4 regions of the Mesorhizobium opportunistum WSM2075 genome follow, and region 1 is predicted to be linked to each of the others. Evidence: predicted binding sites of a transcription regulator. Region 1 holds the regulator's gene; each other region holds the start of a gene.
The links. The regulator PhoB, encoded in region 1, activates phosphate uptake and scavenging genes when phosphate is short. The targets are predictions, from matches to a motif close to TGTCATNNANCTGTCAT.
Positions count from the first base shown of each region.

Region 1 (7,219 bases):
AGGTAGAAGACGTCCTTGTTCTCGATCAGGCGGTCATAACCGACGACCGGAATGCCTTCGTCCAGCGCCTTCTGCACCGCCGGGCCGATGGCCGAGGCATCCTGCGCCAGGATGATCAGCGAATTGGCGCCTTGCGAGATCAGGCTTTCGACATCGGTGAGCTGCTTGCCGGGATTGGACTGCGCGTCGGCGGAGATGTACTTGTCGCCGGCGGCCTCGATCGCTTTTTTCATCGCGGCCTCGTCGGTCTTCCAGCGCTCTTCCTGGAAATTGGACCAGGAAACGCCGATGACCTTGTCCTTCGCCTGCGCGACCGACGCAAGCGTCAGCGACATGGCGACACCCGCCAGGATGGCGGCTGTGAATTTCTTCATGATATTCCTCCCTGCGCCGCGTATGGCGCGACCAAACTGGCCCTAAGGCCGGCACAAAGGCCCTATTTTTTCGAGCCTCGAAAAAACACTGGTCCATCACCGGAACACTGTCAACAATGATTCTGATGGATTTTGAGGTGCCGTGAACTTTTTTTCGAGCTCCGGAATAAATAATGACAGCGTGGGGCGCTTCTGCCAGTATTTGGTGGCTTCGCTGGCGGCCTTCGGGAGGCACGAAAGGCCGCGGCGACTGGGAGGATGCGGGAAACATGTCGGTCGGAATCCGCCACGACGATCTGCGCCGGCGCAACCGCGCCATGGTGATCTCGGCCGTGCGCCGTGCCGGTCAGCCTTCGCGCACCGAGATCGCCGCCACCACCGGCCTCAGCCACTCGACCATCTCGGCGATCTCCTCCGACCTGATCGGCGAAGGCGTCCTGACCGAGGGCAAGCCGAGCGAGGCCGGGGCGCTGAAACGCGGCAGGCCGCAGGTCGGCCTCACACTCAACCCGGAGGCGGCGGCGGTGATGACCGTGGTGCTGTCGCTGAATTTCCTGTCGGTCGCCGTCATCGACTATGCCGGCCAGGTGATATCGGAGGAACAGCGCCGGCTGGACACGCTGACCATGTCGCGCGAGGCGCTGATCGGCGAATGCGTCGCCATCGTGCGGCGCCGCATAGACGATCCCGACATCGATGTCCGCAGCGTCGCCCGCATCGCACTGGCCATCCAGGGCATCACCGACACCGAGGCGCGCGCCATGCTGTGGTCGCCGATCACGCCGCAGACCGACATCGCCTTCGCCGACATATTCGAAGCCGAGTTCGGCATCCCCGCCACCATGGAAAACGACTGCAACATGATGGCGGTGGCGCTGCGCTGGCGCGATCCCGAGCGCTACCGCGACGACTTCATCGCCATTCTGCTGTCTCACGGCATCGGCATGGGCCTGGTGCTGAAGGGCGAACTGTTCACCGGTACCCATTCCTCGGGCGGCGAGTTCGGCCACATGATCCACCGGCCGGGCGGCGCGCTCTGCCGCTGCGGACGGCGCGGCTGCGTCGAGGCCTATGCCGGCAACTACGCCATCTGGCGAAGCGCGAGACAGCTTGGCGAGGACACCGAACCGGTCGACGTCAGCGACGCCGACATGCGGGCACTGGCGGCCTCGGCGCGCGAGAAGGACGGGCCGGAGCGCCAGGCCTATCGCAAGGCCGGCGAGGCGCTCGGCTATGGCCTCGGCAGCCTGTTCGCGCTGATCGATCCCGCCCCGGTCGCCATGGTCGGCGTCAGCGCCGCCGCCTTCGACCTGATCGAGCCGGCCTTGCGCGAGGCGATTGCACAGACCGCCGGCGGCCAGCACTCGAAATCGATCTCCTTCGACACCGAGCCTAACGAACTGCCGCTGATCCGCGAAGGCTGCGCCATGCGCGCTCTGACCTTCGTCGATCAGGAAATATTCGCGCCGGGCGTGCAGGCGAGAGCAGGCGCGGCTGGGAAGAACGTGGCGTGAAATCGAAGCCATCGTAACATCCGTGGGTTGGACAAAGCCTCACGACTTCGTCATCCCTGGGCGGAGCAGGAGCGAAGCTCCGTCGCGGAGACCCTGGGATCCATGCCGCGACCTTGGCCACGGAGTGCAGCGGAGCAGAATTCCGCACCGAGGCAACGCTTCAAAGTCGCGGCGTGGATCCTCGGGTCTACGCCGCGTCGCTTCGCTCCTTGCTCCGCCCGTGGATGACGAAGCAATGGACGTTTTCGCTGATCGCCAAGGTAAAGCGATCCGGCTTAAGCACGAAATCCGACTGTCTAACCTTCCGCGCCGAAGAACCTAATCTTCCCGGATCGCGTAGCCCGCCCCACGAATGGTTCTAATGACATCGGGCATGCGGCCATTGTTGACCGCCTTGCGCAGCCGCCCGACATGCACGTCGACCGTGCGCTCGTCGATGTAGATCGTCTCGCCCCAGACATTGTCGAGCAGCTGGCTGCGCGAGAACACCCGGCCGGGATGGCGCATCATGAATTCGAGCAGGCGGAACTCGGTCGGCCCGAGCCGGATCTCGCTCTTCTTGCGGTAGACGCGGTGCGATTCGCGGTCGAGCACGATGTCGCCGACCTTGAGCACGCTGGACAGCACTTCCGGTTTGGCGCGGCGCAGCAACGCCTTGACGCGGGCCATGAACTCCGGCGTCGAGAACGGCTTGACCAGATAGTCGTCGGCGCCTGTGGAGAGTCCACGTACACGGTCGCTTTCTTCGCCCCGCGCGGTCAGCATGATGATCGGCAGCCGCTCGGTCTCGGGCCGCATTCGCAGGCGCCGGCAGAGTTCGATGCCGGACACCGCCGGCACCATCCAGTCGAGCACCAGAAGGTCGGGCACGTTCTCCTGCAGGCGGATCTCCGCCTCGTCGCCGCGCGTCACCACCTCGACCTGGTAACCTTCCGATTCCAGATTGTAGCGGAGCAGCACCCCTAACGGCTCCTCATCCTCCACCACCATGATGCGTGGCGCGATCATCGGCTGGTCACCCCTGCTATGCCGCCGGCGCCGACATCGCGGTTTCGTCCTGCTTCGGACGATTGGCGGGCAGCTGCGTGCCGGTCAGCACATAATACGCATTCTCGGCGATGTTGGTCACGTGGTCGCCGATGCGTTCGAGGTTCTTGGCACAGAACAAAAGATGCGTGCAGGCGGTGATGTTGCGCGGATCTTCCATCATGTAGGTCAGCAGTTCGCGGAACACCGAGGTGTATTTGACATCGATGCGCTCGTCGGCGGCGCGCAGCTTCGCCAGTGCCGCGGCATCACGCGCCGCATATTCCTCGATGACACCTTGAACCTGGATCAGCACCAGCTGCGCCATCGCGTCGATGGAGTGCGACAGGTCGCGCGGCGTGGCGGAGAGCCCGACCGTGCCGACGCGCTTGGCGATGTTCTTGGCAAGGTCGCCGATGCGTTCGAGATCGCCGGCCATGCGGATCGAGCCGACGACATGGCGCAGATCGTCGGCCATCGGCTGGCGCTTGGCGATCAGCGTGATGGCGCGGTCGTCCAGCTCGCGCTGGCGCGCATCCATGATCGCGTCATCGGAGACGACGCGTTGGGCGAGCGCATTGTCGGAGTTCAGCAGCGCCTTGGTGGCACCGCCGACCATCGAGCCGGCGAGGTCGCCCATGTCGCTGATCAGCCTGCTGATCTGTCCGAGATCTTCGTCGAAGGCTGCAACCGTGTGTTCGGCCATGATCCTGGTCCTCGTATGCGTGCGATCAGCCGAAGCGGCCGGTGATGTAGTCCTGCGTGCGCTTCTCGCGGGGCGACGTGAAGATCTTCTCCGTCTTGTCGAACTCGACCAGTTCGCCCAGGTACATGAAGGCCGTCTGCTTCGACACGCGCGCCGCCTGCTGCATGTTGTGGGTGACGATGACGATCGTGTAGTCGGCCTGCAATTCGTCGATCAGCTCCTCGATCTTGGCGGTCGACAGCGGATCGAGCGCCGAGGCCGGCTCGTCGAGCAGGATGACTTCCGGCTTCACCGCCACGGTACGGGCAATGCAGAGCCGCTGCTGCTGGCCGCCCGAAAGGCTGAGGCCGCTGGCATTGAGCTTGTCCTTGACCTCGGTCCAGAGCGCCGCGCGCTTCAGCGCCTGCTCGACGCGGCCGTCCATCTCGGCCTTGCTGATCTTCTCGTAGAGCCTGACGCCGAAGGCGATGTTCTCATAGATCGACATCGGGAACGGCGTCGGCTTCTGGAACACCATGCCGATCTTGGTGCGCAAGAGGTTGAGGTCCTGCGAACGGTCGAGAACGTTCTTGCCGTCGAGCAGCACCTGGCCCTCGGCGGTCTGCCTGGGATAGAGCTCGTAGATGCGGTTGAAGACGCGCAGCAGCGTCGACTTTCCGCAGCCCGACGGTCCGATGAAGGCGGTGACGCTGCGTTCGGGCAGCGACAGCGTGATGTCCTTCAGCGCCTTCGACTGGCCGTAGTAGAAATTGAGGTTCTTGACCTCGATCTTTGCCTTGGCGGCTGCCTCGGCGGCGATCGTCATGTCTGGAGACAACATCTGGCTCATTTGTCCTCTCTGCGTCCGGTCAGGCTGCGCGCAAAGATGCTGAGCGCGAGAACCGTCAATGTAATTATGAGTGCGCCGGTCCAGGCCAGTTGCTGCCATTCCTCGTAGGGGCTGAGAGCGAACTGGAAGATGGTGACAGGCAGGCTGGCCATCGGCGCGTTGAGATTGCTCGACCAGAACTGGTTGTTGAGCGCGGTGAACAGCAGCGGTGCCGTCTCGCCGGAGATACGGGCAATGGCCAGCAATATGCCGGTGACGATGCCGGAAAGCGCGGCGCGGTAGGCGACCGAGCGGATCACCACCCAGCGCGGCGCGCCGATCGCGGTGCCGGCTTCGCGCAAGGCGTTGGGCACCAAATTGAGCATGTCCTCGGTGGTGCGCACGACGACGGGGATAACCAGAATAGCCAGCGCGACGGCGCCGGCCATCGCCGAGAAATGCCCCATCGGCCGAACCATCAATTCGTAGACGAACAGGCCGATGATGATCGACGGCGCCGACAGAAGGATATCGTTGATGAAGCGCACAACGGTGGTGAGCTTCGAAAAGCGGCCGTATTCGGCCATGTAGGTGCCGGCCAGCACACCGATCGGCGTGCCGACGATGATGCCGATGACGGTCATCACGATGCTGCCGTAGATGGCGTTGAGCAGGCCGCCGGCATCGCCGGGCGGCGGGGTCATTTCCGTGAAGACCGAAAGATTGACGCCCGACAGGCCCTTGTAGAGCAGGGCGCCGAGAATGAGCGCCAGCCAGGCAAGGCCGATGCCGGCCGCGGCGACGCACAGCGTCATCATCACGCCATTCTTGCGCTTGCGGCTCTGGTGAAGCGACGTGGCTGTCGACATCGGTCAGGCTCCGGTGCGGGCGTCGATGCGCATCAGCATGTAGCGTGCGATGGCAAGGATCAGGAAAGTGATGACGAACAGGATCAGGCCGAGCGCCACCAGCGAAGACGTGTAGAGATCGCCGACCGCTTCGGTGAATTCGTTGGCGATGGTCGCGGAGATCGTCGTTGCGGGCGCAAACAGCGATGTCGAGATGCGGTGCGCGTTGCCGATGACGAAGGTCACCGCCATGGTTTCGCCGAGCGCGCGGCCAAGGCCGAGCATGACGCCGCCCATGATGCCGATCCGCGTGTAGGGAATGACGACGCGGCGGGTCACTTCCCACGTCGTGCAGCCGATGCCGTAGGCCGATTCCTTCAGCACCGGAGGCACCGTGTCGAAGACGTCCTTGGTGATCGAGGTGATGAAAGGCAGCACCATGATGGCAAGGATCATCGACGATGTCAGCAGGCCGATGCCGTAGGGCGGGCCGGCAAACAGGCTGCCGAGGCCCGGGATACCGTGGAACACGCTGATGATGAACGGCTGCACCGTGGTCTGCAGGAACGGCGCCAGCACGAACAGGCCCCAGATGCCGTAGATGATCGAGGGAATGCCGGCCAGCAATTCCACCGCCATGCCGATCGGGCGCCGCAGCGGGCGCGGGCAAAGCTCGGTGAGGAAGATGGCGATGCCGATGCCGAGCGGCACGGCGATCAGGATGGCGATTGCCGAGGTGATGATGGTACCGTAGATCGGCGCCAGCGCGCCGAATTTCTCCGTCACCGGATTCCAGCTTTCGCTGGTCAGGAACGAGAAGCCGAAGGTCGAGAGGGCTTGCCAGGAGCCGGCAAACAGCGAGATCGCGACGCCGCCGAGCAGCACCAGCACCAATATCGCGGCGGCGCGGGTCATTGCGTGGAAGATCGCGTCTGTCAGCGCAAACCGCCTGACGATAGCGTCGCGCGAACCTCGAATGGCTGGCAAGGCTTCCTGGACAGCACTCATGTCAAGCTCGGCTCGTTCGAGTTGAAGGAAAAGGAGCGCCGCGGGCGCGGCGCTCCTCCAGAAGATGTTACTCGCCGGCGTAGATAGGCTTGCCGTCGGCCTGGATGTCGGTCTTCCACGAAGCCTTGATCAGGTCGACGACGCTGTCGGGGATCGACACATAGTCGAGCGCCTTGGCGGTTTCCTTGCCGTCCTTGTAGGCCCAGGCGAAGAATTTCAGCGCTTCGCCGGTGGCGGCCGCGTCATCGGGAACCTTGTGGATCAGCACCCAGGTCGAAGCGGCGATCGGCCAGGTGGTGTCGCCGGGCTCGTTGGTGATGATGACGTTGAAGTTCTTGGCAGTCTTGAAGTCGGCATTCGAAGCGGCAGCGCCGAAAGATTCGAGCGACGGCTCGACGACCTTGCCGGCTGCGTTCACCATCTTTGAGTAGGACAGGTTGTTCTGCTTGGCATAGGCGTATTCGACGTAGCCGATGCCGCCGTCGGTCTGCTTGACGGTATTGGCAACGCCTTCGCTGCCCTTGGCGCCGACGCCGGTCGGCCATTCGACGGCCGTGTCCGAGCCGACCTTGTCCTTCCAGTCGGGCGAGAGCTTCACCAGGTAGTCGGTGAAGTTGAAGGTGGTGCCCGAGCCGTCCGAGCGGTGCACGACGGCGATGGCGGTCGACGGCAGGGTGAGGGTGGGGTTCAGCGCTTTGATCGCGGCATCGTCCCAGGTGGTGATGGCGCCGAGATAGATCTGGGCCAGCGTCTTGCCGTCGAGGACGAGTTCGCCCGGCTTGACGCCGGAGAGGTTGACGATCGGCACGATGCCGCCCATCACCATCGGAAACTGCACGAGGCCGTTCTTTTCCAGATCGGCATCGGACATCGGCTTGTCGGTGGCGCCGAAGGTCACGGTCTTGGCGATGACCTGCTTGATGCCGCCGCCGGAA
Region 1 covers NC_015675.1:1,483,217-1,490,435, reverse strand. The annotation lists gene xylF (D-xylose ABC transporter substrate-binding protein) at 1-374, opposite strand, end outside; gene MESOP_RS07135 (ROK family protein) at 644-1,888, shown strand; gene phoB (phosphate regulon transcriptional regulator PhoB) at 2,207-2,896, opposite strand; gene phoU (phosphate signaling complex protein PhoU) at 2,913-3,620, opposite strand; gene pstB (phosphate ABC transporter ATP-binding protein PstB) at 3,646-4,449, opposite strand; gene pstA (phosphate ABC transporter permease PstA) at 4,446-5,297, opposite strand; gene pstC (phosphate ABC transporter permease subunit PstC) at 5,301-6,284, opposite strand; gene pstS (phosphate ABC transporter substrate-binding protein PstS) at 6,352-7,219, opposite strand, start outside.

Region 2 (7,219 bases), 950 kb from region 1:
CCCGCTGCTTCATGGAAGTGCGATCAGAAAACCGGCAGCACCGGCAGCGGCTGGTTGCGGTACTTCATCGACAGCGCATCCAGCGTGCCGTCGGTCTTCATGGCGAACAGCCAGGTGTTGATCCACTGCCGCAGATTGTCGTTGCCTTTGGCGACGCCGATGCCGAAGTAGAAGGTCTTCAGCACGTATTTCTGTTCGAACGCGTCGCCGTTCTGCGCCTTCTTCAGATAGATCTCGCCATAGTCGCCGCCGCCCATGGCGTCGATCTGGCCCGACACCATCGCCTGCAGCAGCGAGGAATAGTCGTCGAAGCGCAGGATCTCGATGCCCGGATTGGCCTCCGCGGCCTTGGTCAGCAGCCCGTCCTCGCCGGTGCCGCGCGTCAGGCCGACCTTCTTGCCGACCAGGTCGGCGACGCCCTTGATGCTGGTGCTCTTCGGCGCGATCACCACCGCCGACTGTCCGGCATAGGGGATCGAATAGTCGATCTGGATGGCCCGTGCCGGGGTGATCGAGAAGATCGAGATCACCGCGTCGACCTGCTTGGTCAGCAGCGCCGGAATGCGGCCGGGCGAGGTGACGGTGACGAATTCGACGGGCACGCCGAGTGCTTCGCCCATCTTGTTGGCGACCTCGATGTCGAAGCCGGTCGGCTTCAGGTTGGCGTCGAGAAAGCCGTAGGGCGGCGTCGTGGTGTCGATGGCGACGACCAGCTTGCCGCGCGAGATGATATCCTCGACCGACTGCGCCGAAGCGATCGACGGCAACAGCGCCGAAAGCGCCAGCACAAAGCCGGCCAGCAAGGCACCGGCCCCTCCCAGGAAAGTCCGCATGTTTTCCTCCCATGCATTTTTTGAGCGCCTCGTGTCGGCATCGCTCATGCGGGGCGCAGGCCGCGCGACGACGTAAATTCTTGCTCGCTTCGCTGACATCCCCTTGCAAAACCGGGGCGCAGCGCTCCTCCGCAGATATAATGGTATGCTATTATAATATTTAAGACCTGTCCATGACCGCTTCAGCCGACTTCGGATCGATATATGGTAACGGTACCACACTGCATCGTGCTGATGCGTCCAGTCAACCGCTCGTGAGCCCATAGGAAGGTCTGCACGGCAGTCAGCCATGTTGGAAGCGATGAAAACTAGATCAGGCCCGACATATCGGAAAAGGCCATGGCCTTGCGCAACAGCTCGGCGAAGCGTTCGCCGGCCACTTCGCGCGCGCCGCTGTTGTCGATCGAGGTGACGCCAGGACCGGACAGGGTGACATTGGCGCTGCGTGCCAGCCGCGCCAGCACTTCGCCGCGCGACTCGCGGCCGCGCATCGCCAGCCGCTCGGCCAGCACATTCGGCGATGCGGTGATTTCGACTATGGCCAGGTTGGCGTAGCGCTCGCGCAACACCGGAATGACCGCGCGCGACACATTCGCCACCGCGACACGGCCGTTGGCCACCGACCAGTCGACATCGGCGGGCAGGCCATAGCGCAGGCCATGCGCCTCCCAGGAGATGGCGAAGGCGCCGTCGGCCTCGGCTTCGACGAAGGCGGCGTCGGCCAGCGTGTCGTGATCCTCGCTCGCCGCATCGCACGGCCTGGTGATGACGCGGCGGACGAACTCCAGCCGGGTCTCATCGGTGAACAGCGCGCGGGCGTAGCCGATCACCGTGTCCTTGCCGGCGCCGCTTGGGCCGACGACGGCGACAAAGACGCCATGGCGGATCGGAAACGTTTCGGCGGACAGTTCACGCTCGATCAAGGCCGACACCATCATGCAACCCGCAGTCCCTGCCGCCAGACGGTACGCACCACCGGAACATGGTCGTCGACGCGCACGCGCACCAGGTCGGCGCGCCGGCCCTGCTCGATGATGCCGCGGTCATTGAGGCCAACCGCTTCGGCCGGGTTCTTCGAAACCATGGCGACCGCCTGCGGCAGCGAGATGCCTTCGACCACGTCGCCGAGGAAGAAGGCGGACTGGATCAGGCTGAAGGGAATATAGTCGGATGACAGGATGTCGAGCAGGCCGTCGCTCGCCAGCGTGCGGGCCGAGACATTGCCCGAATGCGAGGCGCCGCGCATGACGTTGGGCGCGCCCATCAGCACGCCGAGCCCGGCTTCTTTCGAAGCGCGCGCGGCTTCTTGCGTGGTCGGGAACTCGGCGACGCGCACGCCCTGTTCGATCGCCTCGCCGACATGGCCGATGGTTGCATCGTCATGGCTGGCCAGCACGATCCCGCGCTCCTGGCAGGCGGCGGCGATATGCACCCGGTTCGGCCTCGAATTGAGCGCCGACTCGCTCATCCGCTTCTCGCAGAATTTCTGGAAGTCGCGGTCCGTCAGCTTCAGCTTGCGCTGGTAGTAATAGGCATAGGTTTCCAGATTGACGAACTGGCGCTGTCCCGGGGCATGGTCCATCAGCGATGCCAGCTTGACCCGCTCGTCGCCGTCGAAATTGGCGAAAGCCTTGAGGCAGTCCGGCGCCGAAACCTCGCAGCGCAGGTGGATGAAATGGTCGGCCCGCAGCCGGTCCTGCTGCACACTGTCCTCGATGGCATCGGCCAGCTTGCGGATGTCGGCGGAGGTGAGATCGGCGTCCTCGTCCATGCCGACGCGCAGGGCGTCGAGCACGGTGGTGATGCCGGCGGTCGCCACCTGCGCGTCATGGGCAAGCACGGCGGCGATCGGGTTCCAGCGCACCTTCGGCCGTGGCGCGTAATGGCCCTCGAGATGGTCGGTGTGGAGTTCGACCAGCCCGGGAATGATGTAATCGCCGCCCATGTCCTCGCCGGCCATATTCCCGCCGGTTTGGCCAGTGCCCGCATCGATGCCGGCGATGAGCCCGTCGCGCAGCACCAGCGAACCCTCGACGATCTCGTCGGCAAGCACGATGCGGGCATTGGAAAGAACGGTCTCGGCGGTCATTTCAGGCAATCCTTGGTTCTTCCGGTCGGAACTGTTCCGGCTCAGGCGGTCTTTCTGGCCGGGCGGCGCCCAAGCGCGTGATGGGAAAGCACCATGAACGGTGCCCCCGGTTCGAGTTCGACGAACAGCGTCAGCGCATCCACCAGCACCGGCTGCGAAAGCACCTCCGCGAACAGGCTGTCGATTGCTGCGCGCAGACGTGGGCTTTCCTGTGGCCCGGCCCGGCCGGACAGCGTCATGTGGAAGCGGAAGGTCTCGAAGACATAAGGGTAACCCCACTGGCAGAGGTTGCGAAACTCGGCTGGCTTCAGCGAATCCGGGCTGCGCCGCTCGATCTCGGCCTCGGTCAGCGGCGCACGGAAGCGGTCGAAATCGCGCACGACGTCATCGGCGAAACGGTTGAGCGGCGGCAATGGTCCTTCCGGCACGAGCGCGAAGAAACTGTCGATCTGGCTGACGACAAGACGCGGGATCGTCACCACCGGCGTTGCTTCGGCAAAATGGTCGAGTGCCGCGCGCAGCGAGGCCTCGGTCTCGTTGGCCGCCAGGCGGAAGGGCGCCTTCAGCGTCGCGTGGAAGCCGTAGCGGCGCGCCGAAGCGGTGTGGAAGGCGACTTCCGCCGCCGACAGGTCAGCCACCGCCTCGACGGGCTTCGTCGCGGCGCCGAACGGGTCGCGGCCCAGCCAGTTGGCTGCGATCCGCGCCAGCGGCTCGTCCTGCCGGGGGGTGAAATAGATGGCGTAGCGCATGAAAAATCCTCGTCAGTCTCGCTGCCATAGGTGATTTCCATGACGGATTGACGAAGCTTTGAAGGGTTTTCGATGGCAAATCGACCCCTGTCGGTCCTTAGCCGACGATTTTTCCGAGCTGGACCAGTGGCTTCGGCCGAAAACCCGGAACGGTCAGGCCTTCATCAACCATTCGTGCTCGGGCGCATTGTGGAATTTCCACGTCCGCTTCGGTCCGGCCATGACGTTGAGATAATAGAGATCATAGCCATGGCAGGCGGCGCAGGGATGGTAGCCCTCGGGCACCAGCACGACATCGCCGTCCTCGATCGCCATCGCCTCGTCGAGCGCGCGATGGCCGCTCTTGTCGGCGTCGGTATAGACGCGCTGGAAGGCAAAGCCCTGCGGCGGGTTGAGGCGGTGGTAGTAGGTTTCCTCGAGATAGGATTCGGCGGGCAGATTGTCCTGGTCATGCTTGTGCGGCGGATAGCTCGACGTGTGGCCGCCGGGCGTGATGACCTCGACCACCAGCAGCGAGTCCGCCGGCTGGCCTTCCGGCAGGATGTTGGTGACGTAGCGCGTGTTGGTGCCCTTGCCGCGCACCTCTTGGCCGAGATCGTCGGGTCCGATCACCCGGACCGGCAGGCCGCCGCCGAGGCCCGGCGCCGAGCAGACGGCGAGTTCCAGTTCGGTGTCCGCGGTCACGGACCAGTCCGATCCCTGCGGCACATAGACCGACCATGGCTTGCCCTCGAAGGGCGACATACGTTCGCCGAGCAGGCCGAGGTCCTTGCCGCCGGCTTTCGCCTTGCCCTTGCCGGTGACGAAGACCAGGCAGATTTCGCGGTCGTCAGTCTTTCCGGAAGCCGTTTCGCCCGGCTTCAGCCGATGCAGGTCGAAACCGACATAGGTCCAGCCGGCGCTTTCCGGCGTCACATGAGCGACGCGGCCATGGCCCTTGTCGGCTTTGACGAGCAGCTTCGACATTTTTTGTCTCCTATCGCAGATATTCGAGGTGCGCCGAGGCCCCGCCTTCGTCATCCTGGGGTCTGCGCCGCGCCGCGTCGCTCCTTGCTCCGCCCCAGGATGACGAGGCGGGAGGCGTTTCAGGCAATCTCCAACGCACGCGACCCGTTCGGCGCCCAACGGCCCCTCTATTCCTTCGGTTCGGCCTCGGCCGGCGCCTTGCTCTCATCGACCGGCTTGTAGAGGTAGAAAAACTGCCAAACGCCGTAGCCGGCGAAGCCGAGCGCGATGACGCCCCAGAACGGGGTGCCGGTGGCGAACTCGATGATCGACCAGATGACGCAGACCGCGACGACGGCGACACGCCGCCAAAGCGGGCGGAAGAAGGGGTGCTCGGAATCTTTCATCGCGCCAATCTACAGCAACCTGCTTCGCCGTGAACCCATCGCGTCAGGCATTCGGAAAACCCTGGGTTTCGACCGTATAGCCGGCGGCGGTCATCACTCGCATCAGCTCCTTGTGGCCAAGCTGCGCCATCTTCAGCGGGGGGTTCTTCTTCGGGTCCTGCTCGGCCTCGACCACGAACCAGCCCTCATAGCCATGGTCGGCGAAGCGCTGCACGATGGCGCCGAAATCCAGCGAGCCGTCGCCCGGCACGGTGAAGGCGCCGAGCGCCACCGCGTCGAGGAACGATTGCTTGGTGCGATCGAGCTTGTCGATCACCCCCATGCGCACATCCTTCACATGCACATGGCTGATCCGCTTGTGGTGGTTGTCGATGGCGCGCAGCACATCGCCGCCGGCGAAGGCCAGATGTCCGGCGTCGAGCAGCAGCGGAATGCCTTCGCCGGAATGGCGCATGAAGGCATTGAGCTCCGGCTCGGTCTCGACCACGGCCGCCATGTGGTGGTGATAGGACAGCGGCATGCCTTGCCCGGCACACCATTCGCCGAAAGCGGTCACGCGCTTGGCATAGGCCTTCATCTCATCGTCCGAGAGTTTCGGCTTGGTGGCCAGCGGCTTGGAGCGGTCGCCCTGAATCGAGCGGCCGACCTCGCCATAGACGATGCAGGGCGCGTTGACCGCCTTGAACAGGTCGATCATCGGCTGGATACGATCCTGGTTCTTCGCCATCTCCTCGTCGACCAGCGTGCCGGAAAACCAGCCGCCGCACAGCGTCACGTCAGCCTTCTTCAGGATCGGCAGCATGACAGCGGGGTCGTTGGGAAAACGCCGGCCCATCTCCATGCCGGTGAAGCCGGCCGAACGCGACTGGCGCAGGCATTCTTCCAGCGACACGTCATCGCTGAGTTCGGCAAGATCGTCGTTCCACCATGCAATGGGGGACATGCCCAGTTTGGCTTTCAAGTTTTAGCTCCGGTTTCTTGTTCACCCTCCCCCTTGTGGGGAGGGTCGCTGCGCAGCAGCGGGGTGGGGGTCAGCGCCGATATCAATCGCCAACGCTCTGCATCTGCCGCTTCTCGTCATAGGCCTTGCGCGCCGCGTTGACCTGGGGCCGCGCCGACACTTCCGGCACCGCCACATCCCACCAATGGCCGCCGGCATCGGTGGAGACAAGCGGGTCGGTGTCGATGACCAGCACCGTGGTGCGGTCGTTTGCCTTGGCCTTTTGCAGCGCATTTTCCAGCCCGGCGATCGACGGCACTTTTTCGGCGATCGCGCCCAGGCTCGCCGCGTGCGCGGCGAAGTCGATGTCGGGCAGGATCTCGTGGCGCGAGTCCTTCAGGAGGTTGTTGAAGTTGGCGCCGCCGGTGGCCATCTGCAGCCGGTTGATGCAGCCATAACCCCTGTTGTCGAGCACCACGATGGTGAGCTTCAGGCCGAGCATCACCGATGTGGCGATTTCGGAATTCATCATGAGGTAGGAGCCGTCGCCGACCATGACGACGATCTCCCGGTCGGGCTTGGCCATCTTGGCGCCGAGCCCGCCGGCAATCTCGTAGCCCATGGTCGAGAAGCCATATTCGCCATGGTACGAGCCGGGCGCTCCCGCCTGCCAGAGTTTATGCAGTTCACCCGGCAGGCCGCCCGACGCGTTCAGCAAAATCACGCCTGACCCCATTGCACGCTGCACGGCGCCGATCACCTGCGCATCCGAGGGGAAGGCAGCGTTGGTCGACGCCGTCACCTTGGAGGCGTCAACCTGCCAGGCCTTCTTCCCGGCAGCGGAATTGTCGGTCCAGGCGGCAGGCGCTTTCCAGCCCTTGAGCGCGGCACCCAGTTCGGCGAGTCCTTCGGCCGCGTCGGCGACCAGCGGCAGCGCGCGGTGCTTGCCGGCATCGAAAGGCTGCACGTTGAGCCCGATGATGGTCTTGCCGGAGTTCTTGAACAGCGCCCACGAGCCGGTGGTGAAATCCTGCAGGCGCGTGCCGATGGCCAGCACCACATCGGCCTCTTCGGCGAGCCTGTTGGCGGCCGAGGTGCCGGTGACGCCGACCGCCGCCATGTTGAGCGGATGATTGTCCGGCAGCGAGGATTTGCCGCCTTGCGTCTCGCACACAGGAATGCCGGCACCTTCCACGAATTTCGCCAGTTCATCGGAAGCCTGCGAATAAAGCACGCCGCCGCCGGCGATGATCAGC
Region 2 covers NC_015675.1:529,822-537,040, reverse strand. The annotation lists gene MESOP_RS02445 (transporter substrate-binding domain-containing protein) at 24-833, opposite strand; gene phnN (phosphonate metabolism protein/1,5-bisphosphokinase (PRPP-forming) PhnN) at 1,142-1,771, opposite strand; gene MESOP_RS02435 (alpha-D-ribose 1-methylphosphonate 5-triphosphate diphosphatase) at 1,768-2,922, opposite strand; gene MESOP_RS02430 (DUF1045 domain-containing protein) at 2,964-3,671, opposite strand; gene iolB (5-deoxy-glucuronate isomerase) at 3,825-4,637, opposite strand; gene MESOP_RS02420 (hypothetical protein) at 4,805-5,023, opposite strand; gene iolE (myo-inosose-2 dehydratase) at 5,067-5,984, opposite strand; gene iolD (3D-(3,5/4)-trihydroxycyclohexane-1,2-dione acylhydrolase (decyclizing)) at 6,067-7,219, opposite strand, start outside.
Region 2: a site for PhoB is predicted at 3,711-3,727, ahead of MESOP_RS02430 (DUF1045 domain-containing protein). Genes of this name have one in related genera too.

Region 3 (7,219 bases), 300 kb from region 1:
GCGTGACAGGCACGGTTTGGCCGTTGGCCATGATCGTCGCCTGCGCCTTGTCGAAAGTGACGGATTTAGCCGGCCCGTCGATCTGCACGGTGAACGTGCCGTCCGGGTTCCTGATCACCCAGTCGGGGTTCGGGTTCTCGCCAAGCGCGGAGAAGCGCGGATATTTTGGCGTGATCTCGGCTTGGTCGAGGCGAAACTCCGGCTGCAGATCGTAGCTGACCCACTGCGACAGGAACAGCGGCAGGCGCTCCCAGTGCGATTCCCGCAGCACCTGCGGCAGGCTGAAGAACCACATCGCATAGGCGAGGTAGAGCACTGTGCCCAGAAGCAGGAACAGCGGGCCGAAGCGCTTGTAGGCCGGGCGTTGGAACACCTGCGGAAAGCGGTCCTCGATCGCGCTGATTTCGTCTGACGTCATCGTCACCATGATTCATCTTTTTGTTTGACCATGATCTCTTCCGAAAACCGGCCTCCACTTTTCGGGACCATGGTCTAAGCCCCCATCACGAAGGCCTGCTCGCCGACCAGCTTGCGGCGCAGCCAGGCGGAGAACTGGTCGACGATGAAGATGGTGGTGAACAGAAGCAGCACCAGCGCCAGCGTCTTGGCGCCGAAGCCGCGCGAGATGGAGAGCTTCAACTCCTCGCCAATGCCGCCGCCGCCGACCGCGCCCATGATGGTGGAGATGCGAACGTTGATCTCGATCCGCAGCAGCGTGTAGGACATGAAATTGGGCAGAACCTGCGGCAGGCCGGCAAAGCGAACCCGCTCGAACCAGTTGGCGCCAACCGCCCGCAGGCCTTCCTCGGCCCGCATGTCGATGTTCTCGTTGATCTCGTAGAACAGCTTGCCCAGCGCGCCGATCGAATGCAGGCCGATGGCGATGATGGCGGCGACCGGGCCGATCGAGACGATGGCCGCGAACAGGCCGGCGATGACGATCTCGGGGAAGGCGCGCAGCAGCTCCATGAAGCGCTTGACGACAAGCCGCAGCACAGGGTGCGGCGTCAGGTTGCGCGCGGCGATGAAGGAGAACGGCACGGCGAAGACGAAGCCGATGAAGGTCGAGACCAGCGCCACGTTCACCGTGGTCAGCATCAGCTCGAAATATTCGGGGATGTAGAAACCGCCCCAGACATAGACGCGTCCAAGCGGGAAGTTGAATTCCTGGGTGCCGGTATCATGCGGCGAGGCGATGTCGAACAAAGCCCGCCAGACGTCATTCCAGTCCTTGGGGACGAGCCAGCTCAGGAAATCCAGGATGTGCGGCAGCCGGTCGAAGAAGTGGCCGGCATTGGCTTCGTCGGCAAACCACATGCTGGCGAGCATGGCGACAAGCAGCAGCGCGACGCCGAGGGCGGTATAGAACCGGCGCAACGACGTCTGCCGTCGCCAGGCATCGGCCATCTGGTGGGTAGCGCCAGAAGAGGGGGCTGTCACGGAAAGGGTCATGATCGGAGATGCAAAAAGGGCGGCGTTTTTAGCGCCGCCCTTTCCGATTTCGCCGTTAGCCGCCGATGGCTGCCTTACGGGCTTCGACGATGACGTTGTAGAAGTCGGCCTTCACCGGAACGTAGCCGGTGAAATCGCCGCCTTCGACGCCTTCGAAGCAAGCCTTGTCCTTCTTGGGCAGGTCGGTGAAGAAGGCGGCCAGTTTGGCGGTCATGTCGTCGCCGAGCGCGGTGCGCACGACCAACGGGCCGTTCGGAATCAGGCCCGAGCGCCAGACTTCGACGAAGTCATTGGGGTCGACGGCGCCCTTGGCGACTTCCTTGTGGAAGGTGCCCGAAGTGTAGCCGTTCTTGAAGTCGCCGATGCCCGAGGAATCATCGACGGCGACGTCGACCTTGCCGTCACGCACGGCCAGGACGTTGTTCTCGTGGCCGCCGTTGAACTGGGTCGAAGCGAAAAAGGTCTCGTTCGAAGCGCCGGTCTCCTTCGGAATCTGGGTCAGCGGGATCAGGTAGCCCGAGGTCGAATCCGGATCGGCGTAGCCGAGCTTCTTGCCCTTGGCCGACTTGATGTCGGTGATGCCGGAGGACTTGAGTGCCAGGCCGATCGAATAATAGCCGGTGGCGCCGTCGGTCTGCTGGGTGGTGAGGATCGGGGTAACGGCCTTCGGGTCCTTCAGGACGACGCTGGCGTAGCCGGAAGCGCCGAGTTCGGCGAAGTCGAGCGTGCCGCCGAGCAGGCCCTGGATGACGCCGTCATAGTCGGCGGCCGGGAACAGCGAGACCTTTTCGAAGCCGAATTCGGCCTTCAAATGGTCGGCCAGGCACTGGTAGTTGCGCAGCCGGTCGGTTTCGTTCTCGCCACCGAGAATGCCGACGCGGAATTCCTTCATATCGGCGGCGTGGGCCATGCTGGTGGCCATGGCGAGCACCGAAACGGCGCTGAGAACCATCTTCCTGAACATTGATATCTCTCCTGTAGGTTCCGGCCCCGCGCCGGCAGCGTTATCGATTTTGACAGGTGCCCTTGACGCGGGCGGACGATCCGAGCCGCTCTTTCTTGAACTCAGTAAGCTGGGAATGCAGGTTCGAGCGGTCCGGCGGATGCGGCGATCTTTCGCTTGAAGGCAACGCTGGTGGAGGTGATGGCCTCCGAAATCTCGCCACCATTGCTGTCGGCGCCGTAGACGAGGCGGACGGCCTCGCGGTCGAGCTCTTCCGGCGCGCCATCGAAGACGACCTTGCCGGCCGCCATGCCGATGATGCGGTTGCAATAGGTGCGGGCGGTATCCAGCGTGTGGAGGTTGGTGACGACGGTGATGCCTTCGCGCAGATTGATGTCCTGCAGCGAATCCATCACCACCTTGGCATTGAGCGGGTCGAGCGAGGCGATCGGCTCGTCGGCGAGGATCACCCTGGGCTGCTGCATCATGGCGCGGGCGATGGCGACGCGCTGCTGCTGTCCGCCCGATAGCGTTCCGGCGGGCTGCAGTGCGGTGCGGGCGATGTCGAGCCGCTCGAGGGCGGCGACGGCCTCGGCGCATTCGGCGCGGGAGAACATGCCGAAAAGGTTCGATATCGTCGAACGGTGGTTCAGCTTGCCGAGCAGCACATTGGTCAGCACGTCGAGGCGTGGCACCAGGTTGAACTGCTGGAAGATCATGGCGCAGTCGCGCTGCCAGCGCCGCAGCGGTGAGCCGCGCAACTGGGAGACTTCGGCGCCGTCAAAAAAAATCGACCCCTGGCTGGGATCGATGAGGCGGTTGATCATGCGAAGGAGGGTCGATTTGCCGGCGCCGGAACGGCCGATGACGCCGACCATCTGACCCTGCGGGATCGAGATGTTGATATCGCTGACAGCGGTGTTCTTGCCAAATCGTCGGGTGACGCCGCGGATTTCGAGCGTGGCTGAGGTTGCTGGCATGGGCAGGTTCCCGTCAGGACCATGTTGATCGTCAGGCTTCTCGCCTAACGCAGCCACATGAACCTGCCGTGTCGCCTGGATGTCAGTTTTGTTACGCTCCACAGGCGCTGCGTCATGCGCCCGTTTCCGCGCGATCAGCCGAGCACTTGCAATTCCTCGAAATGCTCCATGTCGCGGAAGCTGCAGAATGCGGGCGGCTTGATCTCGATGACCGGCGCCTGGCGCGCGAAAAGCGCCAGGCAATCGTCGAACAGCGTCTGCCACGCGGCCGCCCTGTCGTCGGCAAGACGCTGGATCTGATAGGCGAAGGTGATGTGGAAGACGTAAGCGTCGTGATCGGGGTGCCGATACCCGAACGGGACCGCCAGCGCATCGCGCCATTGACGCATGATGCGCACGTCGTCGTCGGTCGCGCCGGCAACGGTGAGGCCGCTCGGCACGATTTCGACCACCCTGATGTTGAACGGGCCGAAGCCCCGAAAATCCTTCAGCCGTTCCAGATAGAGCCGGGTCATGGCCTCGATGCTGGTGTCGAGCGGTACGTCCTGGGGCCAGTAGGGCAAGCGGCGGCGATACTCGATGACGCCTTGGAACAGCGTCATGTGCAGGCTGGAGATGGGGGTGAAGGCCAACCGGTCGGCGTCAGGCATCGCCAGCATCTTCTCGCGCACTGCAAGCACCACGGCCTCCGACGGCGAGCCGCCGACCAGGTGACTAACGACGGTGTTGCCGGGCTCGATCAGGAAGTTGCCCGACATGTCGTGGCGTGTGCCGAGATGCGCCGGGGTGGTAGGATTGGAGCCGGCAAAGAATCCGGCGAGCGAGGGGCTGATTGTGTCGGGCATGGCGATCTCCCTGGGAAGATGGCCTCCTGTCCGAGTCGTATGTCAAGGGTATGAACGAGTTCCCATGACGACGATGTGAGGAGCTATCCCTCGTATTTCTCCAGGAAGGCTTCGGCAGACAGTTCCCGGAAATCATCGAGCGAGGCGCGCAGCCTGGCGTGATCCCAATCCCACCAGGCGAGTGCCTGATAGCGCTCCGCCGTGCGGCGGTCGAAGCGCTCGCGGATCGGTTTTGCCGGCACGCCGGCGACGATCGTGTAGGGGGCGACATCTTTCGATACGACGGCTCCAGCGCCAACCGCCGCGCCCTCGCCGACGGTGACGCCGGGCAGGACGGTCGAGCCATGGCCGAGCCAGGTGTCGTGGCCGATGGTGACGCGCTTGGCGCGACGCTCCGCGAAGAATTCGCTCTCATGCTCGGCGTCGTCCCAATAGTCGGAGGCGCGGTAGGTGAAGTGGTGCAACGTCGGCCGCCAGGTCGGGTGATTGGTGGCATTGAGGCGCACGCTTGCGGCGATGTTGGCAAATTTGCCGATGGTCGCGCACCAGACGGCGCAATCCTGCATCATGTATGAATAGTCGCCGAGTTCGCTTTCCGAGACCCGGCTGCGGTCGGCGATCTCGGTCCAGCGGCCGAGCGTGGAATTGTGCACCTCCGCCGTCGGGTGAACCAGCGGCGTCTCCGACAATTTCCTGCTCATGCGGCGATTTTCCCGGGGGCAAACGCGGTGACGTCGATGATGCGGTCGGCAACCGCCTCGCGCACGTCGTGGTCGTGGAAGATGCCGAGCAGGGCGACGCCGTCCGCCTTCTTGGCGGCGATGAGTTCGATCACCACGTCGCGGTTCCTGGCATCGAGCGAGGCGGTCGGTTCATCGAGCAGCAGGATCGGGTGCTCGGTGATGAAGCCGCGCGCGATGTTGACACGCTGCTGCTCGCCGCCGGAGAAGGTCGCCGGCGGCAGCGCCCAGAGTTTCTCCGGCAGGTTGAGCTGCGCCAGCAGCGCGCGCGCCTTGCCTCTCGCCGCCTCGCGCTCCTCGCCACGCTCGAACAGCGGTTCGGCGACCACATCCAGCGCCGAGACGCGTGGCACGGTGCGCAAGAACTGGCTGACATAGCCGATCGTTTGCCGGCGCACGGCAAGAACGGTGCGCGGGCTGGCGTTGGCGAGATCGATCAGCCCGTCCTCATGATTGACGATGATCTGGCCTTCGTCGGCGGCATAATTGCCGTAGAGCATTTTCAGGATCGAGCTCTTGCCGGCACCGGACGGGCCGCCGAGCACCGTGCATTCGCCGGCCTTGATGGAGAACGAGACACCAGCGACGACCGGCAGTTTGATGCCGTCACGCAGATGCATGGTGAAGCTCTTCGCGACGTCGGAGACAACGAGCGGGGTCGGCATCAGAGGGGTCTCCAGTCGTTCGTTTGCGGGCCAGCGCCCCCCTCTGGCCTGCCGGCCATCTCCCCCTCAAGGGGGGAGATTGGCTGTCACTTCTGTTTTCGCCAATTTTCGACGTCGGAGAATGTGCGAGGCCGAAAAGCTTTCGATCTCCCCCCTTGAGGGGGAGATGGCCGGCAGGCCAGAGGGGGGTGCCTTGGCGCCATCGTCACACCTGCAAAATCGAGGAAACAAGCAATTGCGTGTAGGGCGCGCGCGGATCGTCGAGCACGCGGTCGGTGAGGCCGCTTTCGACGACGCGGCCGTCCTTCATCACCATCATGCGCTGCGACAGGAGCCGCGCCACCGCGAGGTCGTGGGTGACGACGATGGCCGCGAGACCGAGATCGGTGACCAGCCCGCGCAGGAGGTCGAGCAGGCGGGCCTGGACCGAAACATCGAGGCCACCCGTTGGCTCGTCCATGAACACCAGCCGTGGTCCGGTGACGAGATTGCGGGCGATCTGCAGGCGCTGGCGCATGCCGCCGGAAAAGGCGCGCGGCTCGTCGTCGATGCGGTCTTGCTCGATCTCGACGCGCGACAGCCAGTCGACGGCGGTGGCGCGGATCTTGCCATAGTGGCGGTCACCGACGGCCATCAGCCGCTCGCCGACATTGGCGCCGGCAGACACCGTCATGCGCAGGCCGTCGGCCGGGTTCTGATGGACGAAGCCCCAGTCGGTGCGCATCAGGAAGCGGCGCTCGGCCTCGCTCATGCGGTAGAGTTCGCGGAACTGGCCGTCGCGCATGCGGTAGCTGGCGGTGCCGGAGGAGGGCAGCAGCCGCGTCGACAGGCAATTCAGCAGCGTCGTCTTGCCGGAGCCGGATTCGCCGACGACAGCCAGGACCTCGCCCGGCCACAGGTCGAACGAAACATTGTCGCAGCCGACGCGCGAGCCATAGAATTTGGAGAGTGCCGAGACGCGCAGCAGTGGTTCGTCGGTCATTGCGCCGGCTCCATTTTTTCCGAGACAGAATGGGTTTCCGGAGCAAGGTGGCCGCGATGGCCGTCGGCCCGCCGCTTCTCGCAATGATCGGTGTCGGAGCAGACGAACATGTGGCCGCCATGGTCGTCGAGAATGACCTCGTCGAGGTAGACGTTCTCGGCCGCGCACAGCGCGCAGGGCTGGTCGAAGGTCTGGACTTCGAACGGATGATCCTCGAAGTCGAGGCTGACGACCTCGGTGAACGGTGGCACCGCGTAGATGCGCTTCTCGCGGCCGGCGCCGAAGAGCTGCAGCGCCGGCGAGCGGTGCATCTTGGGATTGTCGAATTTCGGCGTCGGCGACGGGTCCATCACATAGCGGCCCTCGACCTTGACCGGATAGGCATAGGTTGTGGCGATGCGGCCATGCTTGGCGATGTCCTCGTAGAGCTTCACATGCATGAGGCCGTATTCCTCCAGCGCATGCATCTTGCGCGTTTCAGTCTCGCGCGGTTCGAGGAAGCGCAGCGGTTCGGGGATCGGCACCTGATAGACCAGCACCTGGCCCGCCGTCAGTGGATGCTCGGGGATGCGGTGACGGGTCTGGATGATGGTGGCGCTGGCGGTATCGGTC
Region 3 covers NC_015675.1:1,782,270-1,789,488, forward strand. The annotation lists gene phnE (phosphonate ABC transporter, permease protein PhnE) at 1-427, opposite strand, end outside; gene phnE (phosphonate ABC transporter, permease protein PhnE) at 493-1,452, opposite strand; gene phnD (phosphonate ABC transporter substrate-binding protein) at 1,508-2,416, opposite strand; gene phnC (phosphonate ABC transporter ATP-binding protein) at 2,518-3,375, opposite strand; gene MESOP_RS08535 (DUF1868 domain-containing protein) at 3,510-4,220, opposite strand; gene MESOP_RS08540 (DapH/DapD/GlmU-related protein) at 4,304-4,921, opposite strand; gene phnL (phosphonate C-P lyase system protein PhnL) at 4,918-5,625, opposite strand; gene phnK (phosphonate C-P lyase system protein PhnK) at 5,831-6,607, opposite strand; gene MESOP_RS08555 (alpha-D-ribose 1-methylphosphonate 5-phosphate C-P-lyase PhnJ) at 6,604-7,219, opposite strand, start outside.
Region 3: a site for PhoB is predicted at 3,455-3,471, ahead of phnC (phosphonate ABC transporter ATP-binding protein). Genes of this name have one in related genera too.

Region 4 (7,219 bases), 2.2 Mb from region 1:
GGCCTGCAGGTGGTGAACGAGATCGCGCCGGATGATCGCCGCGCCGAGGTTGTGTCCAGCTTCTTCGTCTGCTGCTTCGTCGGCAACGCCTTGCCGGTCATCGGAATCGGGATCGTGTCGACCTATGCCAGTCCGATCGCCGCAAGCCTGGCATTCGCCGCCATGATTATCCTATTCGCGGTGGTGGCGCTGGGCTTCGGGCTGAAAACCAGGCGTTGAGACGAGGCCGGGTCGGCCTCAACCGTTCGGCGTTTCCGGCGCCATGTTCGCTCGTCCGCGCGGCACGCCAAGCCCGGTGTCCGGCGGCTCGCCGGCAGCCGGCCTGTTCTCAATCATGTGCAAGGTGCGCCAGCCACCGAAGCGGTAGTAGGCCGCGGCCAGCACCAACGAGGTGATCGAGCCGGCCGGGAAACTCCACCACAGCGCTTCCTCGCCGAGCACACCGCGCATGAAATAGGCGAAGCCGGTGCGCACGACCAGCACCGAGATCACCAGGATGATCAGCGGCGGCATCACCGCGCCCGTGGCTCGCACCGTGGCGAACAGCACGATGGTGATGCCGAACAGGACGAACGACCACGACGCGACACTGTTGATGTGGGCGGCGATGTCGATCGCCGCGCTGTCGCTGCTCAGGAACAGGCTGAGGATCGAGCGGTCGAAGAACCACAGCAGCGCGACGAGGGCGCCGGTCAGGACGAGGTTGAAGCCGACGCCGGAGGCAGCGACGCGGCCGATCCGGTCCCAGCGGCCGGCACCGACATTCTGCGCCGCCATGGAGGAGACCGCGGCACCGATGGCGAGCGCTGGCATCTGGATATAGGTCCACAATTGCGCGGCGATGCCGTAGGCGGCGGCAACCTGCGAACCGTAGGAATTGACGATGCCCATCACCGTCAGCGCCGCCGCCGAGATGACGATCATCTGCAGGCCCATCGGCACGCCCTTGAAGACGACGATGCGCAGCAAGGCTGGGTCTGGCCGCAGCAGGGCGAGGTTGGCGCCGGCCAGCCGCAACGGATGCTTGCGTACATAGAGCACGACGAGGATGGCGATGACGCTCACCGTTTGGCCGATCAGGGTGGACGTGGCCGATCCGGCGATGCCGAGTTCGGGAAACGGCCCGATGCCGCGGATGAGCAGCGGGTTGAGGATGATGTCGAGGACGACCGCGAGCGCCATGAAGATGAAGGGCGTGCGCGAGTCACCGGCGCCACGCAGCACGGTCATGACGAAGGACAGAAGGTTCATCATCGGCACGGCGACGAAGATGATGCGCAGGTAGGAACGCGCCAACGGCAAGGCGTCGGCCGGGGTGCCGAGCGTGTTGAGGATGGCGTCGACCCAGATCCAGCCGCAGACGGCGAAGATGATCGAGACGAGGAAAAAGAAGGTGGCGCTGGTGCCGACGATGCGGCGCGCCTCCGGCAGGTCGCGGGCGCCGACCGACTGCGCCACCAGGATGGTCGCCGCCATGCCGATGCCGAACACGGTGCCGAGGATCAGGAAGAGGACGAGGTTGGCATTGGAGGTGGCGGTCAGCGCCGATTCACCCAGGAAACGGCCGACCCAGACGGCGTTGATCGACCCGTTGAGCGACTGCAGAACGTTGGAGCCGAGCACCGGCAGGGCGAACAACAGCAGCGTGCGCGGGATCGGGCCGCTGGTCAGGTCGGCGGTGCGCCGGCGCGTGGGCTTTTTTTCGTCCATGGCTGGCAACTCGGGAAGTGGTATTTGGATCCGGTCCCCATCATTGCCGATTCAGCGGGACAGGTCGATGCGGTGCCGGAAAAGATTGGCATCGGGTCTTCTGGCGCGCCTTGATCTAATCGTGTTCTCAAAGCTTCCGGAATGGGATACTGATCCTGATGGGGCCGCGTTCCTGTTGGATCTTGCGGTTGAGCTGGGGGGTTCATGTCCGATATTCCGCTGTTTTCCGAGCGCCTGAACCGGCGTGCCTTTCTGAGTGCGTCCGCTTTGGGCGCGGCCGCGATGGCCCTTTCGGCGTGCTCCACGACGGATGTCGCGCCACCGCCGCCGGTGGCCGCCGCGCCGCCCGATGCGGCTTTCGGTGACGCCGCGAGCATGTACGCGGCGCGCACCGACGAGGGCTATCAACTGCCGGCAATCCCGGTCACCAAGCTCGACCCGAAGTTCGTGCGCCAGGTCGTGGCCGACCCGACCGGCGAAAAGCCCGGCACGATCGTCGTCGATACGTCAGAGCACTTCCTCTATCTGGTACAAGATGGCGGCAAGGCCGTCCGCTACGGTGTCAGCCTCGGCAAGGCGGGTTTCGGCTGGACCGGCAGCGCCGTGGTCCAGGCGAGGAAGAAGTGGCCGGTGTGGACGCCGCCGCCGGAAATGATCCAGCGCCGGCCGGAACTGGCGAAATACAAGGACGGCATGCCGCCCGGCCCGAAGAGCCCGCTCGGCGCCCGCGCCCTCTATCTGTTCCGTGACGGCAAGGACACGATGTACCGGCTGCACGGCACGCCGGAGTGGGATTCCATCGGCAAGAACGCGTCGTCCGGCTGCGTGCGCTTCATGAACCAGGACATCATCGACCTCTACAGCCGCGTCAACGGTCCTGCCCAGGTCTTCGTGCGTCCCAATTTGTCGGCCGCCGGCAAGATCATGGCCGTGTCGACTAGGACGGCCGAGCCGATCGATGCTGGCGTGCCGAAGGATGCGGAGATGTTGAAGTAGGCGCCTTCACGGTCTGTAGCAGGGCTCGATCATTCGATGGTGGCAGGTCAAGCGGGCGCGTCAGGCGCGCCCGCCTGCATGGGTGTCGCTACTTCTTGGCGAGGCCGGGCAGCGTCACCTGATAGACCAGGAACATGGTGTCGACATCGGCGCCGTCGTCGGTCTTGTAGGGAGCGCCGACCTGGAAACCATCCTGGGCCAGGAAGTCGTTGTCATTGGCGACGAACAGGAAATAGTCGTCCGGCAGCTTCGGATCGAGCACGCTTGCCAGCGACATTGCTTCCCATTTTTCCGAGAGGTTGTCGTGATCGTTCGGCGCGCCGTTGTGCAGGCCGAAGCGGCCGAGCTGAGCATTGTCGTTGATGTCGATGAACGGCGTCAGCTTGGCCGGCGTCACCGATGGATCGAGCACGCCCTTTGGCGCTACCGGCTTGTCCTTGTCGAAATCCGCGCCGGCGATGTCGGTGGCGGCGGAGACGTCGACGATGCTGATTTCGCGGTAGAGCGAGGTATCACCCTTCAGGCCCTGGCCGTTGCCGCTGTCGCGCGCCAACATCAGGAAGGATGTGTCCGACAACGCCACGATCTCGCTTTGCGCGGCGACCTTGGTCTTGCCCTTGGCATCCTTGAACACCGGCAGCGGCACGACATACTCATGTGCCAGTTTCAGATGGGCGAGGTCGGAGGCGTCATAGATCAGCGCGCGGGTGTTCTGCCGGGTCGAAGCGGAATCGCCGCCATCCTGCCGGGTCGCCGACTGCAGCACGGCGATCAGGAACTTGCCGTCCGGCGTCATCGCCATGCCTTCGAGGCCCTGGTTGTTCTGGCGGCCGGTTTCCGGATCCTTGGGATCGGGCTCGGCGGCACCGGGGCCGGGATTGTCGGAGGAGAAGTTCGGTGTCCCCTTGCGCATCGGCACCAGGGCAGCCGGCGGCTGGGTCGCCGACATCAGGCGGCCTTGCGCGGAGAAACGGTAGATGTTGGGGCCATATTCGTCGGAGATGAACATCGAGCCGTCGGGCAGTCGCACGATCGCTTCGTTGTCGAGGGCGAGCTTGCCGTTGGTGGCGGCGGGCAGCATCGGCAAGTCGCCGGCGGCGGCGCGCACGTCCGACAGCGGATCGAGGCCGGTGGCGTCGGCACCCTTGTCGTCGGTGAGCAGCATGCTGTCGGCGAGCGTCGCCTTGACGCCGGTCTGTTCCTGGCCGGTAGCTGGGGCGGCGCCCGGCGCGACGGGGTTAAACTCGATGCCGATCGTATTGAGGCGCGGGCGATAGTCGGTGGTGCCGGCGACATTGTAGCCGCGGTCCGGCAGCAGCCAGAGCGAGCCCTTGTAGCCGGCAGCGTCATGCGTCCAGCCCGATGTGTCGATCGACATGCCGGAGCCCGAGCCGAAGGTTTCGCCGAACTTGTCGCGCTGGGCGGCCGGGATGCGGCCGACGCCGACGAGGCCCTTGTTGACGGGGCCCTTGTTGACGAGGCCGCCGACGGTCGCGGTGCCGTCGGCGAGCGCCGGCGTCAAGGCGGTGAACAAGGCCAGCGCGACGCCAAGCGACGCGGTTCGGTGCAGGTGTTTCATGGACAATCCTCTTTGTGACGAAGCGTGCCGGAGCGGCCGAAAGCTGAAGGAGGCGTCACCTCGATGATGCCGCGAGCGTCTCCCCGAAAGCGATCTACGGCGTGAACATGATGCTTGCGTGACAGGCGGTGTGTGTCCGCCGGCTTGTTTGTGCACCAGCAAAGAAGCGCATTCGCGTGACCCAATCGATGGCGCTTTGCCACGCGGAGTTTCGCCCAGTGCGGCAAGTCGATGGCGCGGACTGGACACATATGTCTAGTGCGTCTATGGTGCCGGCCTCGAACAGGGGAGGGAAGCCTTGAAGTCGCACTACCGCGCAGTCGTCATCGGAGGTGGCGTGGTCGGCGCCTCGGTGCTCTACCATCTGACGCGGTTCGGCTGGTCGGATGTGGCGCTGATCGAGCGTGCCGAATTGACCGCCGGTTCGACCTGGCATGCGGCGGCCGGCTTCCACGCGCTCAACGCCGATCCCAATGTCGCGGCGTTGCAGGACTACACCATCAACCTCTACCGCGAGATCGAGGCCGAATCCGGCCAGGACATCGGCCTGCACATGACCGGCGGCGTCAACATCGTCAGCGATCCCCAGCGCTGGGAGTGGCTGAAATCGGCCTGGGCGGTGTTCCAGTCAGTCGGCATCGAGACCGCCCGGCTGGTGAGCCCGCAAGAGATCAGAGAACTCTGCCCGATCGTCGATGTCTCCGGCGTGCTCGGCGGCCTGCATGATTCCAACGAAGGCCATCTCGACCCCTACGGCACCACCCATGCCTATGCTGGCGCGGCGAAGAAGCGTGGTGCCGAAATCATCCTGCGCAACCGGGTCATCGAGCTAATGTCGCGCGCCGACGGCCACTGGGACGTCGTTACCGAGCAGGGCACCATCGTTGCCGAGCATGTTGTCAATGCCGGCGGGTTGTGGGCAAAGCAGCTCGGCCGGATGGCCGGCGTCGACCTGCCGGTGACGCCTATGGAGCATCACTATTTCGTCACCGAGGACATTCCGGAGATCGCGGCGCTGGACCGGGAAATCGGCATCGCCGTCGATCTCGACGGCTTTTCCTACCTGCGCCAGGAGCGCAAGGGCGTGCTGCTCGGTGTCTACGAGCAGAACCCGAAGCACTGGAACATGGATGGGGCGCCGTGGGACTACGGCATCGAGCTCATCCCGGAAGACATCGACCGCATCAGCCCGGAACTCGCCAAGGCGCATGAGCGCTTTCCGTGCCTGGCGACGGCCGGCATCCGCAAATGGGTCAATGGCGCCTTCACCTTCACGCCGGATGGCAATCCGATCGTCGGGCCGGTGCGCGGTCTCAAGAATTATTGGGTCGCCTGCGGCGTCATGGCCGGCTTCAGCCAGGGCGGCGGCGTCGGCAAGTCGCTGGCCGAATGGATGATTTTCGGCGAGCCGCAGGCGGATATTTTCGGCATGGACATCGCCCGCTACGGCGCCTTCGCCGCCAACCGCGAATATCTCAGACAGACGACGCGCCAGTTCTATTCGCGCCGTTTCGTCATGACCTTCCCCAATGAGCGGCTGCCCGCGGGCAGACCCTTGAAGCGACCCGGCGCCTATGACGGCATGAGTGCCGCGGGCTGCGAATGGACGGCTTCCTGGGGGCTGGAAATCCCGGCCTATTTCGCGCCGATGGGTTTTCGCGAGAACACCACGCTCAAGCGCTCCAACGCCTTCGACATCGTCGGCGATGAAGCGCTGCAGGTGCGGCGGGCCGCCGGCCTCGTCGATATCTCGGCCTATTCGCGCTACGCGGTGTCGGGGCCAGGCGCCCAGGCATGGCTCGACCGGCTGCTCGCCTGCAAGCTGCCGAAACCGGGACAGGCGCGGCTCGCGCCGATGCTGGGTCCAGACGGGCGGTTGAAAGGCGACCTCACGGTGATCAACTGGGACGGCGGCGATTATTGGCTGATGGGCTCCTACTATCTCAGGGAATTCCACATGCGCTGGTTCGAGAGCCACGCGGCCGACGGCGTCACGGTCACCGATCTTTCCGACGCGATGAGCGGGTTCCTGCTGACCGGGCCGAACGCGCGCAAAATCCTGGAACGCACAACGCACCAGGACGTGTCCGCCGCGGCACTGCCGTTCATGGCCTGCGGGGCATTCGATATCGGCATGGTGCGGGCGCGGGTTGCCCGCCTTTCCATCGCCGGCGAGCTGGGCTTCGAAATCAGCTGCCCGGTGGCCATGCATGCCACGCTACGCGAGACGCTGCTTGCCGCAGGCGAAGGTCTCGGCCTGGCGGAGATCGGCTACTACGCGCTCAATGCGCTCAGGCTGGAGAAAAGCTTCGGCATCTGGTCGCGCGAATTCACGCAGGGCTACGCGCCTCGCCAGACCGGGCTCGACCGCTTCATCGCCTTCGACAAGGGCGATTTCATCGGCCGCGAGGCGGCGCTGAGGGAGCGACAGACGGGCACGTCTCAACGGATCGTGACGCTGGAGATCGATGCGCTCGACGCCGACGCCAGCGGCTTCGAGCCTGTCTGGCGCGACGGTCGGCGCGTCGGCTTCGTCACGTCGGGCGGATTTGGCTACACGATCGGCAAGAGCGTCGCGCTGGCGTTGGTGGACGACGATTCTGCCGAGGAGGGGACGGCGCTTTCGGTGCACATTGTCGGCGTCGAGCGGCCGGCGCGGGTTATCGCGGCTTCGCCTTACGACCCTGAAGGCAAGGCAATGCGGCAATGAGGAGGATTTCCGATGATCGATGAGGCGGCACGTGAGGCTAGGCGCGAGCGCAGGCGCGGACGCACGGGCGAGGCCGGCAGCGAAAGCAGTCGCCGGCCCAATTACCGGTCACTGAAGAACCCGTTCCTGCCGCAGCCGATCTTTTCGGACGACCAGGTCGCCTCGATCCACGACACGGCGCTGCGCGTGCTGGAAGAACTCGGCATCAAGGTGCTGCTGCCGCA
Region 4 covers NC_015675.1:3,674,941-3,682,159, forward strand. The annotation lists gene MESOP_RS17640 (MFS transporter) at 1-219, shown strand, start outside; gene MESOP_RS17645 (MATE family efflux transporter) at 238-1,710, opposite strand; gene MESOP_RS17650 (L,D-transpeptidase) at 1,915-2,706, shown strand; gene MESOP_RS17655 (esterase-like activity of phytase family protein) at 2,795-4,285, opposite strand; gene MESOP_RS17660 (GcvT family protein) at 4,584-6,995, shown strand; gene MESOP_RS17665 (trimethylamine methyltransferase family protein) at 7,008-7,219, shown strand, end outside.
Region 4: a site for PhoB is predicted at 4,393-4,409, ahead of MESOP_RS17655 (esterase-like activity of phytase family protein). Genes of this name have one in related genera too.